2 regions of the Brevibacillus sp. NSP2.1 genome follow, and region 1 is predicted to be linked to the other one. Evidence: a T-box and tRNA genes for the amino acid it is inferred to sense, from the RefSeq annotation. Region 1 holds a T-box; the other holds one or more tRNA genes.

Region 1 (7,664 bases):
TCACGCCTTTTCACAGCCGTTTGCCGAGCTATTGCAAGCAGAGCTTGCGGTTTTGGAGGAAAATATCTCCTATCTTTTCCGGCAGTCGCCTGATTATGTGACATATAAATTGAAGGCGCTCGCCGACCACATGATCGACCTGTACGCGCTCTCCTGCATCGTCAGCGAGGCGGAGGACCAGGTGGCCAAAGACAACAACGCGCGCAAATACGTGCTGGCAAAGCTGTATGCGCAAAAGCATTTGACGCCAAAAGCAAAGCGCGGCATTCAAGGCGACGAACTGCTGGACGTCCAGTTTTTCCGCGAGCTGCTGGACTGCGAGCCGATCCCGGTGGAAGCGCTCCAGCAGCAGACGGCCTTTGCTTCCGCTACCTGAAAAAAACAAGCGAAAAAACGCCCGGGCAGTTGCACATGGCACGCCCGGGCGTTTTTGGTTGTCACGACAGCTTTTCAGGCATAGCGTTTTCGGCGCTTGTTCCAGATGAACCAGCCGATCGCCACAAGCGCGGCGGCGCCCAGCAGAGTGACCTCCAAGTATTCATCCAGCAGCACTTTGGCATGCTTGCCGTACAGGTGAAACAAGGTTCCGATCAGAAAAAATTTCAAGCCCCGGCCGACGATGGCAAAGAGCATGAGCTTTGTCAGTGAGTAGTTGAACACGCCGCTCAGCACGGTAAACACCTTGAACGGAATCGGAGTAAAAGCGCCGATCAGCACGGCAGCGTCCCCGTTTTTGGCGAATTTCTCGGTGGCGACCACGACCCATTTTTCCGGAAGCAGCTTTTGCAAAATCGGTTTGCCGAGCCATTTGCCGAGCAAAAAGCCGATCGGCGCGCCGAGAATCGAGGCGGTAAAGGCCACGGTCGCAAAGCGGAGCGCTGAACCGGGGTCGAGCAGACTCATCGCAATTTGCATAAAAAAGGGAGGAATCGGACTGATGAACGAATCCAAAAATGCCATGCCAAAGAGTCCCCATATTCCATATTGCATGAACAGTTGTGTGATTTGATCGAGCATGAGCATCTCCTTAGGACGTTTCCTCTCGGGTTTCCATTATACAGGAAAAAATCGCATTTCAGTAGTTAGGATATGTCGCTTTGTCCAAACACAGACCGCCAATTGGCTGATCCAACAGTAGGGGATACGTTTTTCTACGCCGGGGGGTTACGTTTTCCTGGCGTCTTCTCGCTTTGGGGAGATTCGTCCTGCGCGATTCGGCCCGGAAGAAGAGGAGGCGGGTGGTAAAGAAGTCCCTCGCTTTTTCATTGACGATAGGAAAGAATATCCATTAGTATAGAAAAGAAGGACATACAGTATTGGAGGAACCCATGAAGACATTGGGATCGGGGAAAGTCGTTTTTTATGCGCCGGATGGAACCAGCTTGCAGTTGACGGGAGAAATTGACGTGCGCGGAGATCGGGTAGCCGTGACGGAAATCATTTACTTTAACGGCCAGCCGAATGGCGCGCGCGAAACCAATCTGCCACTTTCGCAAACCGTCATTTATTGGGAACCGGAAGTGTATGAGCAGATCGGATATGAATGATACCTATAGCAACAGAAACGGACAGCCCTGCTTTTGGCGGGGCTGTTTTTCGTCGTACCATCGTCGCGCCCTGTTTGTGCCAGCACCCCGAACTATAGCCGTTATGTCCCGATTGTGATATCATGTGGAATGGAATTTACGTAAGGTACGAGGAGTGATCCTTATGATCGATGCTATATTGGAACGTGCCCTTGCCGGAGAACGACTGGGCCTGGAAGACGGCCTCGCTCTGTTTGCCAGCAATGAAATTGAGAAGATCGGACACTACGCCAATCTGGTGATGCAAAAGCACCACCCAGAGCCCATTGCCACGTTTGTCATCAGCCGAAATGTGAACTACACGAACATTTGCGATACGTATTGCCGCTTTTGCGCCTTTTACCGTCGTCCCGGTTCAAGCGAAGGCTATGTATTGCCCAGAGAGACTATTTTCCAAAAGATTCAGGAGACAATTGACGTCGGCGGCACGGAAATCTTGATGCAGGGCGGGACCAACCCGGATCTGAAGATCGACTATTTCACCGACCTGCTGCGCGCGATCAAGCAGCGCTTCCCGCAAATTACGATGCACTCCTTGTCGGTAGCGGAAGTGATTAAAATCGCGGAAGTTTCCAACATGACGGTCGAAGACGTGCTCAAGGAACTGAAGGCCGCAGGGCTGGATTCGTTGCCGGGAGCGGGCGGCGAAATTCTCGACGACCGTACCCGCCGCAAAATTTCCCGCCTGAAAGGCTCGTGGAAAGAGTGGATCGACACGCAAAAAGCTGCTCACCGCATCGGCTTGCCAGGTACGGCGACGATGGTCATCGGCTTCGGCGAGGAAATGGAAGAGCGCGTGCTATCCCTGATGCGCATTCGCGAAGCACAGGACGAGACGCACGGCTTCAAGGCGTTTATCGTCTGGACGTTCCAGCCGGACAACACGAACATGAAAGCCGTGAACAACACGCCGGAGGAATACCTCAAGACGCTGGCGATCAGCCGACTGATGCTGGACAACTTCGAAAATCTCCAGGCTTCCTGGGTGACGATGGGTCCAGAGTACGGCCAGCTTTCCCTTTCCTACGGGGCAAACGATTTCGGTCAGACGATGATGGAAGAAAACGTCGTCTCGGCAGCCGCATGTACCTACAAGGTGAACACCAACCAGATTCTCGAACTGATCCGTGGCGCAGGCAAAATCCCGGCGCAGCGCAACACCCAGTACGACATCTTGCGCGTGTTCAAGGACGGCGAGATGGCGGAAAGAGATTTTGTGATGCAAAACTAAATGAAAAAACGTTCAGCAACACGCTGCCAGATCGTCTTTTCGCAAGAGCGGAACAGACGATCTGGCAGCGTGTTTTTCTATCCCCACGGACAACTTCCAATCCCCGGTTTCCAATCGTTTAAAAGTATATCGCCCATAAAGGGACATATACTGTAACTACAATTGCGGTTGGGGGGATGAAAATGCAAACGTTTCGCGTCTTGCTGGAGAATGTCCCTGAGCATAGTGGCACGTATCGCGTTATCGTAAATGAGATGATGGAGCGGGTCAATACTGCCCCGGTGCGCATTACATACAAGGAGCAGGAACAGGACGACTACTGCACGTTCCTTTTTCAAAGCTGGTGCGAAGAGGAATACGATGCGCAGACGATAGAGTGGGCGAGAGCTTTTGTGGCATTGACATTGGCGGAGTGGGTGACGCAGGTCAAAGAGCCGGCGATCATGCAGGAAATGGCTGCCGATCTGTTGGCGGCGGAGCAGATGGAAGAAGAATGGCCGGAAATTTTTCCCTACATTGAGCGCATGTGCCGAGAGATCGAGCTGGACGGACGCGAACTGCTGGCCGCCACGACTCGAAAGGCAAACGTCTACCGCAAAGCCTTTTTATACTTGGAGCAGGAGCGAACTATCAACGTATTGGGGTTCGTCAGGTTCCGGCTGCAGGAGCATTGGAATGAACTGTTCGAGCTGGTCGAATCGGGAATCGACGAATATTTGGAAGACAAGCAATACCAGGAATTTGTCGAGCTTCTGCGCTATTTTATCGCCGTACAGGAAGTGAAACAGGAAGTGGTCCATGTTGTTCCTAGTGTGGACAAACCTTTCCATCTTTATGACAAAAAGGGAGACCGCCTTTGGCTGGAACAGCTCGATTCCGTGCTGAGCATGGACGAACAAAAATGCCGCGATGAAGATTACTTGGTCAGCGCGCTGGTTACACTGGCACCGGAGAGCATCGTTCTGCACATGGCCGGGGAGAAGCCGGGGCTTGTGCAAACGATCCGCAGCATTTTTGACAGCAGGCTCATCACCTGCCATTCCTGTTCGTTATGCCTTGGGCAAAGACGTGTACTTGACGGGAACAATCCGACTAAACTATAATTAGCAGCAACAAGAGTGAATATCGCTTACAAATACGATGAGAAGGACATGGACGATATCGAGATCGCTCTAGAGAGGCGGGCCTTGGCTGGAAGCTTGCTGCGAGACGATATGGATCTACCCCCTTCGAGTAGCAGCCGGGAACGAAGCGTACGCTTTTACTAACGGCTTGCCGGTTCCATACCGTTACCATGTCAATGAGGAGTTTGTTTGGGCATCCGTTTTGCACGGCCCGTTTTGTAAAAACAGACTTGAATTAGGGTGGTACCGCGAGAATACACTCGTCCCTTCTGGGATGGGTGTTTTTTATTTTCTCAAAAACAACAAACAGGAAGGAAGAATCCAAGGTGGCACAAATTAACGTAACGTTCCCGGATGGAGCAGTCCGTCAGTACGAAGCTGGGATCACCATCGAAGAGATCGCAGGCTCCATCAGCGCGAGCCTGAAGAAAAAAGCAGTAGCCGGCAAAAAAGACGGCAAAGTCGTGGATCTGTACACGCCGCTTGAGGATGACGCAGCAATTGAAATCGTGACCCTCGATTCGCCGGAAGGCTTGGAAGTTTACCGTCACAGTACCGCTCACTTGCTCGCCCAGGCAGTAAGACGCCTGTACGGCAGCGAAGTCAAATTCGGGATCGGTCCTGTGATCGAAGACGGCTTCTACTACGACATGGACATTCCGGTCTCGCTCTCGCCAGAAGACTTGGGCAAGATTGAGGCGGAAATGGAAAAAATCGTGAAGGAAGACTTGCCGATCCGCCGCAGAGTCGTCAGCCGCGACGAGGCGACAAGAATTTTCCAAAACCTCAACGACCATCTGAAGCTGGAACTGATCCGCGACTTGCCGGCGGATGCGACGATCACCCTGTACGAGCAGGGCGAATTTTTCGACCTCTGTCGCGGCCCGCACTTGCCGTCCACTGGCTACATCAAAGCGTTCAAGCTGATGAGCGTGGCAGGTGCATACTGGCGCGGAAAAGCGGAAAACCAGGTGCTGCAGCGCGTCTACGGTACCGCTTGGCCGAAAAAAGCGGATATGGACGAATATCTGCACTTCATCGAAGAGGCGAAAAAGCGCGACCACCGCAAACTGGGCAAAGAGCTGGAGCTGTTCATGTTCTCCGAGGAAGCGCCTGGCATGCCGTTCTACCTGCCAAACGGCTTCACTGTCCGCAACGAGCTGGAGCAGTTCTCCCGCCGCCTGCAACAGCTTGCCCAATACACAGAGGTGCGCTCGCCGTTCCTCATGAACGAGCGCCTCTGGAAAGAATCCGGTCACTGGGATCACTACAAGGAAAACATGTACTTCTCTGAAGTCGACAACGCGACTTACGCCTTGAAGCCGATGAACTGCCCAGGACACATGCTCATTTACAAAAACGCAATGCATTCCTACCGCGACTTGCCGATTCGCTATGCCGAGTTCGGCCAGGTTCACCGCCACGAATATTCCGGCGCGCTGAACGGCATGCTGCGGGTTCGCACCTTCTGCCAGGATGACGCACACGTATTCGTCCGCCCTGACCAGATCGAGAGCGAAATCAAAAACATGATTAAGCTGATCGACAAAATCTACAAAGTGTTCGGCTTTGAATACAGCGTAGCACTTTCGACTCGCCCGGAAGATTCCATGGGCTCCGACGAGCTGTGGGAAACAGCGGAAAGCTCCTTGAAAAAGGTGCTGGAGCAACTGGAAATGCCGTATGAAATCAAGGAAGGCGACGGTGCGTTCTACGGACCGAAGATCGACTTCCAAATTACCGACGCGCTGAAACGCCGTCACCAATGCGGAACCATCCAGCTCGACTTCCAAATGCCGGAGAAGTTCGACCTGACTTACGTGGGCCAAGACAACGAAAAGCATCGTCCGGTTGTCTTGCACCGTGCGATGTACGGCTCCATGGAGCGTTTCATCGGCATCCTGATCGAGCACTACGCAGGCGCATTCCCTGTCTGGTTGACTCCAATCCAGGCGCGCTTGATGAACATCAGCGAGGTGCACATTCCGTACGCCGAGCAAGTCAAAGAAAAGCTGCAACAAGCTGGCATCCGCGTAGAGCTGGATGCGCGCAACGAAAAAATCGGCTACAAAATCCGTGAAGCGCAAGTGCAAAAAATCCCGTACATGCTGGTTATCGGGGAAAAAGAAGTGACAGACGGCACTCTGTCTGTACGCAGACGGGGAGTAGGCGATGAAGGCGCCATGACCGTTGATGAGTTCGTGGAAAAAATCCGCGCCGAAATCAACGAAATGAAGTAAAGCAAAAAGGGCAGTTCTCACCCGAACGGTGGGAACGGCCCTTTTGTTTTTGGCGAAAACGGTGGCGACAACTGCTACAGCTCATTTTCCAGACGGGTAAGCAGTGTTACGACTTCATGGGACGCCCGTTGAAGCTGCTCGTACGCTTCCTGGGCGCCGGCGAGATCCTCGGCCTGGTATTTTTCCACTGCCTGCTTGGCGTAAAAATGTACTAATTTGTGCGGCTCCTCCAGCTTTTTGAAGGTCGGGTTGTTGCGCACAAGCGGCGGCAAGTCGCTGTAGTACCACGTCCCCAGTCGGCAGTGATGGTGCGAGGCCATTTCTGCGGCGACCAGGTTTTCCAAACCAAGGAACATGTTGTAAATTTTCCATTTCCACAGCAAATGATCCGTTTTGGCCACGCGCACGATGTCTTTGTAGCTCAATTTGACATTGATCGTAAAGAACGTCTTGCGGTACTCATCCATTTTCCGGCTCAGTTCGAGAATGATTTGCGCGGTGTTTTTGGCGATTTGCTGCGAATGTGTGCTCAGGTCAAAAATCGTGGAGTTGCGGTGGGCGATATCCGTGACAGAAGAAGCCTGTTCCTCGGTCATGGCGGCAATTTGCGAGGTGGATTGGCTGATTTCCTGCATGGTGGACACAATCTTGTTCAGGGCGACATCGGCGAACTGGGCTTCCCCGACGCTGCGCTCCACCAGCTTGCTCGTGCTGTCCATCTGCTCCGTCACTCGCTTCGAAACTTGTTGCAGCGACTCCATGTTGTCTGTGATCCGGCTGATCTGTTCTTTTGTATGCTCGGCCAGCTTGCGCACCTCAGTGGCTACGACTGCAAAGCCGCGCCCTTGCTCTCCGGCCCGGGCGGCCTCGATACTGGCGTTCAGCGCGAGCAGGTTGGTCTGCTCGGCGATTTCCCGAATGATGCGGATGACGTCCTGTGTCTGATGAATCTCCTGATTGAGCTGGTTTACCCTGCTCATGACCTCGACAAAGACGTGGCCCACCTGGCGGATGTCGCCGAGAGCGGCATTGATGATCTGTTTGCTCTGTTCAGCGGATTGCACCGCTTCGTCTGTCCCTTCCGCGACTTTGACCGCGTGGTTGGCGACTTCCTGAATCGAGGCGCTCATTTCTTCCGTTGCGGCGGTGACGCTGTGGCTTTCCTCGATCTGCTCGTCCATTCCCGAGATAAGCTGCTTCGTCGTGTCGAGCTGGGTCATATGGTTGAGCATGCCGGAGATGCCGAACAAAAACGATTTGAACGTCTCTTCCATATACACTTCCACAATCAGTTGCTGATCGAATGCTGCCAATTTTTGCACAGCGGTGACCATTTTCATCATCTGATGCGGCTGATTGCTCCATTTTTCCATCAAAATCGTGGTCATGATCTGAATCAGCAGATGGTGTGCAGAAATAAAATGATCGGCTGTCAGATGAATGCGGCTGTGAACTTGCCCGATGACAATTCTCGTTTTCACGT
Region 2 (7,664 bases), 980 kb from region 1:
CAAATCTTCCGCAGTCGCACTCGAGCGCACGGCATAAGCGTGTTCCGCTCCAAAGCGGGAGAGATAGTGCGTCACGGCTTCGACCACATCGGCGGGAATTTCGGCTTCCCTGATAATTTGCCGAAGCTGCCTGCTGATTTCACCAATTGGCTCCCGGTCTTCTGCGCTCAGCCTCGCCAGTCGATCCAGCAAAGCATGATACGTCTCGTTTTGTTCGATGGCTTTTTGATAGCCCGCTGTGGTCACACAAAATCCTTCCGGGACTTGTATGCCGGGGATTTTCGATAGCTCCCCCAGATTGATCCCTTTGCCGCCAACGAGCAACCGCGCTGTTTTTTCCATTTCCTGAAAACCGAGGACCAAAGCACTCATTCCGATCTCCCCTAACCATTCCATTGTGAAAAAGCATTTGACAGGTGTTTGTGCGGGTGATACAATTAAAGTGTAAAATGAGATACCACTAACCATAAAATTGAGTACACTCGTGTGCTCTGATTATATCATCGTGTCTTTTTAGGCGCAATCAAAAAGAACCTGGGCAGTTTTGCCAGGTTCTTTTCATTCATGCCGCTCCAAGCTGAAAAGCATATAAAAAAACCTGGAACGCGTCCAGGCAATCTGTTAGAGAATGCGAATGTTGGAACAATCACGACTGTTCAAATCTCAATCGCCTTTGCTATTGTATCATAAAGACTAGACATGTCAAAGAAATTTCTAGGACTGGCCCGCCCCCCCATCGTGCCAGAAACCTCGGACCTCACTGCTTCTGTTTCGCCCCGTTGTGCCGCTCGATCACGTCGGCCAACGCCTCGATCTGGCCGAGGACGGATATCGGGTCAAAGTAGAAAAAGGTTTTGTAATCGAGGACGATGACGCGATTCTCCCGGACAGCCGGAAGCTGCCTCCACACTCCGCTATCGACAACCGCCTTCAGCTCTTCCTCGGTCGTTTGGTCCCATGAGCAGAGAAACACGATGTCTGCGTCGGCGTATTCTTGGAGCAGCTCAAGCGAAATCGCCTGGTACTGTGCGCCGCTGTCGATCACTTCACGCTGCACCCGCTCATTGGCCTTGAAGCCGATCGCATGGTAGATCGCTTCCCCGCCCCGCCCGAAGTTGTCGCCGAGCACGGCAAGCTCTTTTCCGTTCGGATGAACAAGTGTCGCGGTCGCATTCATGAGAATTATTATCGAATCAAGCGTATCAAGAGGGCAGAAAGTTTGTCCATGCAGACAAATGACGAAAATTCAGCCGAAATGTGACTGGACCATTTTCCTCCAGCCAGTCCAATTGCTTCTCCATCGCCAAAGGATCGTACCCGTAAAAAACATTCGGGTCCGGCTCGTACACGCGGCCGTTTTTTACTGCCGGCAGACCGCGCCACACGCTCGACTCCAATACCTCGCACTCGGCGGCGGGCCAATGCGAATGATAGAGGAACAAAAAAATGTGATCGGCGGAGTAATCGGGCAGATCGTCCAGCGGGACGTGTATGTTCAGCAGCCCTTTTTCGATCATGTTCCGCTGCACGGCAGTCGGCGGCTGCAAGCCCAGCACATCGTATATCAGACACCCGCCCATGCTCGTCATGTTGCCGTAAACGTAGCATTTGCCCGAGACGATTTTCACGATCAAAAACGTCTCGCCTCGGGCACGCTGGACGACCAGCTTGTTTTTTACCGCCAAAGCTCTTTCGTCAAACAGCAGGAGCCAGCGTTCTGCCTGTTCGCGACGCCCCACGGCTGCCGCGAGCACGAGCAGTTCCTCCCGCCAATCGCTGCATTCCTCGGGAATCGTGAACACCGGGGCGATCTCCCACAAGCTCTCGGTGTACTCTTCCCGATACACCATGATGAGGTCGGGCGGATTCGCCGCGAGCCACTGGACGGTTTTGTCGCTGTACCACTCCCCTTGCCTGAAACCTGAGCAGTCGAGCCGCTCCCGGTAATGAGCAGTCAGCCACGGCTCCATCCACAAGCCGACGACGCCAAACACCGGGACGATCCCCAGGCCAGCAGGCATACTGTGGCGTGCGGCATCAGGACGGCGATTCGTTTCGGCTGCTTTCTGTACACCGTCAGCGGAACGCCCACAATCTGCTTAAACTTTCGGCTGAAATAATAATCGTTGGCAAACCCGGTTTCCTGCGCAATCAGATGCAAATCTTTGTCCGACAACTGGAGCAGCTCCTGGCCTTTGCGGATTCGGACCCGGCCCAGGTATTCGACGAAGCTCACGCCCGTCTCCCAGGCGGCGGGGCGGCCGGAGTCGCAGCCGCTCGCTTGCGTGTAGCTGGAAGCGGGACAAGCCTGCCGCTGCCAGCAGTGTCAGCCTAATCCAGATCATGAATAGCAAAAAGGCTTTTGTTCTGCCGGAAAAAGCAGCCCAAAAGCCTGTCGTTTACTGGTATGGTGCGGTCGAGAGGACTTGAACCTCCACGGTGTTGCCACCACTAGAACCTGAATCTAGCGCGTCTGCCAATTCCGCCACGACCGCAAATGAAAACGTGGTGCCGGCGATAGGAATCGAACCCACAACCCCCTGATTACAAGTCAGGTGCTCTACCAATTGAGCTACACCGGCATAGATAATATTCGCCATTCGTGTATCGAAGAATGGCGGAGCTGACGGGACTCGAACCCGCGACCTCCGGTGTGACAGACCGGCGTGAACTCCAACTTCACCACAGCTCCATGTGGTTTATTTCCAACTTTTGCTCACTCTCGTGGGCACTTCTGTAATATAGCATGTCTTCTACCAACTTTGCAATAGTTTTTGAAATCTTTTTTTCTACATCATTTTTTCATAGATTTACCATTGAAAATCCGCTAGAATTTTATCTAGATATGCAGAAAATAGTAGATTGGTGGAGACGATGATATGAAACTTACTTCGAAGCTACTCACCTCCCTCGCCCTCTTCACTCTGCTGCCTACTGCTGCTCACGCCGCCTCTGGAGTGTATGTAGTATCAGCAGGGGACACGTTGAGCAAAATTGCCCGTGAGCACCAGACTACGGTCAGCCAGCTCATGCAAGTGAACCAACTGAAAAGCGATCAACTGTCGATTGGCCAGACTTTGTCCTTGCCTGAAGGCAGCCTGTCGACAGGCGGTGCAGCCGACGTCCCTCTCGATGTCGTAGCCGCCTCGATTGACTCCGCCAACAACGAGCCGGAAGAACTGACGGCTGGCGAAAAAGCGCGCGTAACGGTAGACGTGCTGAATGTGCGCAAAAAAGCGTCGACGGATGCGAGAATTTTAGGCAAGCTGAAGTTCGGTGACGTGGTTGAAGTCGTCGAGACTGGCAGCGAGTGGACCAAAATCGAGTTCGAAGATGATGAAGCCTACGTCTTCTCCGCTTACTTGAGTCCAAAGCTCGCCCCTGACGTTGCGTTCGCAGGCGATGTCGATTCCGCAAGCCTGCACCGTCTCGAATCGATCTTTGAACCACTGCTCAAAACTCCGTATGTGCTCGGAGGAACCACACCGGACGGATTTGATTGCAGCGGCTTTACTTCATACGTATTTAGCCGCCTCGGGGTTACACTTCCGCGTACATCCGAGGATCAATTCCGCGGGGGCGTATCCATTCCGCTCGAGCAAGCGCAGCCGGGCGACCTGCTGTTTTACGATTCGCTCGGAAAAGGACGCGTGTCCCACGTAGCGATCTACTTGGGCAATGGCACCATCGTCCATGCAAACGGCGAAGACGTTCGCTACGGCAAGGTGGAGTACATGCACAAGCTGTATCCGTTCTACGGCGTCAAGCGCTACGCCGAATTCCAGTAGCAATCCCCCGAAAAAACGGCCCACACCTGTCACCAGGTTGTGGGCTGTTTTCCTGTGAGTTCGGATCAATGAATTTCCGTGTTGTGTCCGGCCTGGGGAGGTGTCTGGTTGGCCCCAATTTCGATTTTGCCCAAGGCCTGCTTCATCTTGTCGAGCTGAAGCTGGTAATCGCGCACAACTACGGTGAGAACGCTGACCGACTCTTTGAAATCAGGTTCGCTGCTGACTCTGTCTATGGCTCTATGTAGATGCAGCATTTTGTTCTCTGTTTCCCGTAGTAGGTCGAGTAACTGCAATCCGTTTACCACGTAATCACCTCATTTGTTTTTTCTTACTTTCTCCCGGTCGGTTCGTTGCTATGCGCAAAAAAAACGCCCGACATGACGATCGGACGTTTTTTCCTGTGGGCTGTGGGCTTTACGCACGCGCAGCGGCCAGCTCCACAAACGTATCAATATCTTTGGCAATCAGCGCAAGCGAGTTGCGCCAGAAGTCAACCGAGCGCACGTCGACGTCCATGATCGCGGCCACATCGGCAATGCTCATTTTGCCTGTGACAGACAAAAGCTCGTCATACTGCTGGACAAACGCTTCGCCGCGCTTCACGTACTCGGCGTACAAGCCTTTTGCGAACAGCAAGCCAAAGGCGTACGGGAAGTTGTAGAAGTTGAAATCGGCACTGTAGTAATGCGGCTTGCACACCCACATGTACGGGTGCAGCACAGCATGGTCAAGCCCCTCTCCGTAGGCGTCCTTTTGCGCTTGCAGCATCAGTTCCTTCAGCTCGTTGACAGACAGGGAGCCTTCTGCGCGGCGGGCAAAGACGGCCGTTTCAAACAGGTAGCGGCTGTAAATATCGACAATGACCTGGCTTGCGCCGGAGATGTCGTTTTCCAGAATGGAAAAGGCTTCCTCTGGGGTCGCCTGGGCCAAAGCGGCCTTGGCAATGATCGTCTCACACAAAATCGACGCGGTTTCCGCGATCGGCATCGGGTAATCGCTGTTGTAGAACGCTTCCTGCACGAGACATTCGCCATGGTAGCCGTGTCCCAGCTCGTGTGCCAACGTGCTGACGTCGTTGTAGCTGCCTGTGTAGTTCGCCATGATCCGGCTCTCCCCGACCATGTGCAGGTTGTAGCAAAACGCTCCGCCGCGCTTGCCTTCGCGAGTCTCGGCGTCAATCCACTGGTTGTCAAAAGCGCGGGCGGCATAATTCGCCAGCTTTTCGCTAAAGCTACCAAAGTGCTTGACAATAAAGTCGCGCGCTTCCTGATACGTAAAGCGCATGTCGGCTTCGCCTACCGGAGCAAACAGGTCGTAGAACGGCAAGCCGTTTTCGTGTCCGAGCAGCTTTGCTTTTGCCCGGAAGTACTTCGTAAAGGCCGGCAAGCTTTCCTTCATCGCGGCAAGCATCGCGTCCAACGTCGCCTTGTCCATGCGCGAGTCGAGCAATGTTTTTTCCAGCGGCGACTCATAGCCGCGAAGCTTGGCTACGGTGATGACTTCTCCCTTGATCCCGTTCAAGCTCGCCGCAGACGATTCCTCGATCTTTTTGTAAGCGGCAAGCTCTGCCTCGTAAGCCGCCTTGCGCAGCTCGGCGTCTTTTTCATGCGCCATGTTGCGCACGACAGGCAGCGGAAGCTGTTTGGCCTCTCCGTCGATGGTGATGTCTACCAAGAGCGTCGAGGTCAGCATTTCCTGCAGCTTCGTCCAGGCGTTGGAGCCTGTGTTTTTCATTTTCGCCAAAATGATTTCTTCTTTTTCGCTGAGCATGTACTTGCTCTTCTCGGACAATTCGGTCAGCATGAAGCGATGCGTTTCCAGCAGCTCGGACTGGCAAATCAGCTCGCTCAAATTGTCCAGTTGGCCGAGCCATTTTTGGAACAGCACGCCCGGCTCTACCAGCTCGACGGACTGCTCCTGCACTTTTTCGATGAATTGCAGCGCTTTTTCGTTTTTCGCGTCCACGCTTGCCGTCAGCTCGCCAAACGCGTACAGGCGGTATTGGGTCTGCAAAATCGAAGTCATCCGGGTAATGTACGCCTCCATTTTCTGGACGGCGTCATCGGTCGTTTGCAGGCTTGAGGCTGCCCAGCTTTTTACCTCGTCCATCTCCCGGCATAGTTTTTCCCAGTCTTGCTTGCACTTTGGCGAGTCGAACGACGTGTACAAAACGTCCAAGTTCCAGCGCATATTCATGGGTCCGGCCTCCCTCTCATCTTGCCTATGTATTCTATGTAACAGACTCTATTGTAAAAAAATTTGGATAGATTAAGCAAGTTTTTATAAAAACAATGCTCTCACAAAATGGTAAGACGCGACTTGCAGGGGAAAAGTTACAGTCTTTGCGCCGTGACTGCAAGTTTTGCCAAGCCAAGAGCCGAGGCAGACAGGCTTGCTCCCGTGCTTCTTTAAGTGCCTGCACGCGAAAAAAGACTTTGCCGCGCGCTTGGGCAAAGTCCGTCTTTTCCGTCACGCCCGGACAGGCTGCGTCAAAAACGTCAGGGCAGACAAGGCAAACAGTTGCGTCGATTCGACCAACTGGTCAATGTCCACGTACTCGTCGGCATGATGGGGAATGTGGCGATCACCCGCCCCCGTCGTCAAGATCGGAATGCCGGCCTTGTGCAAAAAGGTGCCGTCTGTCGCGCCGGGCACGCCGTTGTAGACAGGCTCTCTTTTCGTAATTTCCCGATACGCGCTGGCTACCGAAGTCACGACTTCCTCCTCCATTCCGGTCAACGTCCACGGCCGCTCCTCGATCACTTCCAGCGTCGCCCTGAACTTGTCGTCCTCGCGGGCCAGCGCTTCGAGGATCGCCTGCATTTCGCCGTGCAACTGCTCGTGGTCCTGACCCGGGACGGTTCGAATATCGAGCGTCGTCATGCACTGGTCCGGCACGACGTTGATCTGGGCATCGCCCTTGACAGGCGCCTGCACAATCGTAGGCGTGATGCTCGGCCAGCCAAGCATCGGGTGTTCGCCAAGCCGCGCCATTTCCCTCCGCTCCAGCTCCTCGAGGGCGACGATCGCCCGGGCCATCCGCGTGTTCGGATTGATTCCGGTCAGCGGCATCGCTCCGTGCGCCATTTTGCCGTACGTGCGCAAGATCGCCCGCATCGCTCCTTTTTGCGTGACGCAAAGCTGGTTTTCCTCCGGCTCGCAGATGATCGCGGCGTCAACCCCTTGCGCCCAGCCTTTGCGGATAAAGTCTTTGATCCCGATCATCATGCCTTCCTCGTCGCACGGGATGCACAGCAAAATTTTTCCGGCGAACGCCTCCTTGGAGCGCTGGATGGCCTTGACCGCGCAAATGGCGGCAGCGAGGTTTCCTTTTGTGTCGCAAGAGCCACGTCCGTAGATGCGGCCGCCGGAAATGGCTGCTCCGAACGGATCGTAGCTCCAGGCATCCCGGTCGCCTTCGGTCACGACATCGGTATGCGCTTCGAACAGCAGCGTTTTCCCCGGTCTCCCGGAGTCGTAAAAAGCGATGACGTTGGGCCTGCCGGGCACGACTTCCTCATAAAAAACTTGCAGCCCCATCTTGCGCAAATAGTCGGCCACAAACAAGGCGACCCGCTCCTCGTTCGCCCCCGCCTGCTCCGGACGAAACACACTCGGAATCCGCACCAGCTCCTGCGTCAAACGCACAACCTCTTGCTCGTCAACAAAGGATATTACTTGACTCATCTGCCCGTCCTCCCATCCGTTCCTATGTGTGGAAAAGAAAGCTGCCGAAGCGTCAACTGTCGTAACTGCTCCACGCCGGAAGGCCGCCCGCTTCCTTTGCCGCCTTGACAGCCTGAATCACGGCCTCGGCAAGCACATCCGCCGACAGCGCCCCGACGAGATCGACCGCCGCCCCTACTTCATCGG

Evidence for each region. The T-box of region 1 lies ahead of thrS (threonine--tRNA ligase). A T-box ahead of a tRNA ligase gene usually reads a tRNA of that ligase, here a tRNA-Thr.
Region 2: it has a tRNA-Thr gene. The T-box ahead of thrS (threonine--tRNA ligase) is inferred to sense a tRNA for this amino acid. The anticodon was not compared.

Annotation. Positions count from the first base shown of each region.
Region 1 covers NZ_CP048274.1:4,080,735-4,088,398, reverse strand. Annotated here, with positions in the region: gene M655_RS19805 (acyl-CoA dehydrogenase family protein) at 1-376, shown strand, start outside; gene M655_RS19800 (YqaA family protein) at 451-1,017, opposite strand; gene M655_RS19795 (hypothetical protein) at 1,329-1,547, shown strand; gene mqnC (cyclic dehypoxanthinyl futalosine synthase) at 1,711-2,817, shown strand; gene ytxC (putative sporulation protein YtxC) at 3,000-3,920, shown strand; T-box leader at 3,949-4,212, shown strand; gene thrS (threonine--tRNA ligase) at 4,268-6,181, shown strand; gene M655_RS19775 (methyl-accepting chemotaxis protein) at 6,256-7,664, opposite strand, start outside.
Region 2 covers NZ_CP048274.1:3,103,628-3,111,291, forward strand. Annotated here, with positions in the region: gene ppsA (phosphoenolpyruvate synthase) at 1-372, opposite strand, end outside; gene M655_RS14895 (ABC transporter substrate-binding protein) at 758-1,177, opposite strand; gene M655_RS14900 (ABC transporter substrate-binding protein) at 1,203-1,994, opposite strand; gene M655_RS14905 (helix-turn-helix domain-containing protein) at 1,955-2,236, opposite strand; tRNA gene M655_RS14910 (tRNA-Leu) at 2,409-2,495, opposite strand; tRNA gene M655_RS14915 (tRNA-Thr) at 2,507-2,582, opposite strand; tRNA gene M655_RS14920 (tRNA-Asp) at 2,616-2,692, opposite strand; gene M655_RS14925 (C40 family peptidase) at 2,880-3,788, shown strand; gene M655_RS14930 (hypothetical protein) at 3,854-4,096, opposite strand; gene M655_RS14935 (M3 family oligoendopeptidase) at 4,206-5,987, opposite strand; gene M655_RS14940 (M20 family metallopeptidase) at 6,261-7,478, opposite strand; gene M655_RS14945 (P1 family peptidase) at 7,531-7,664, opposite strand, start outside.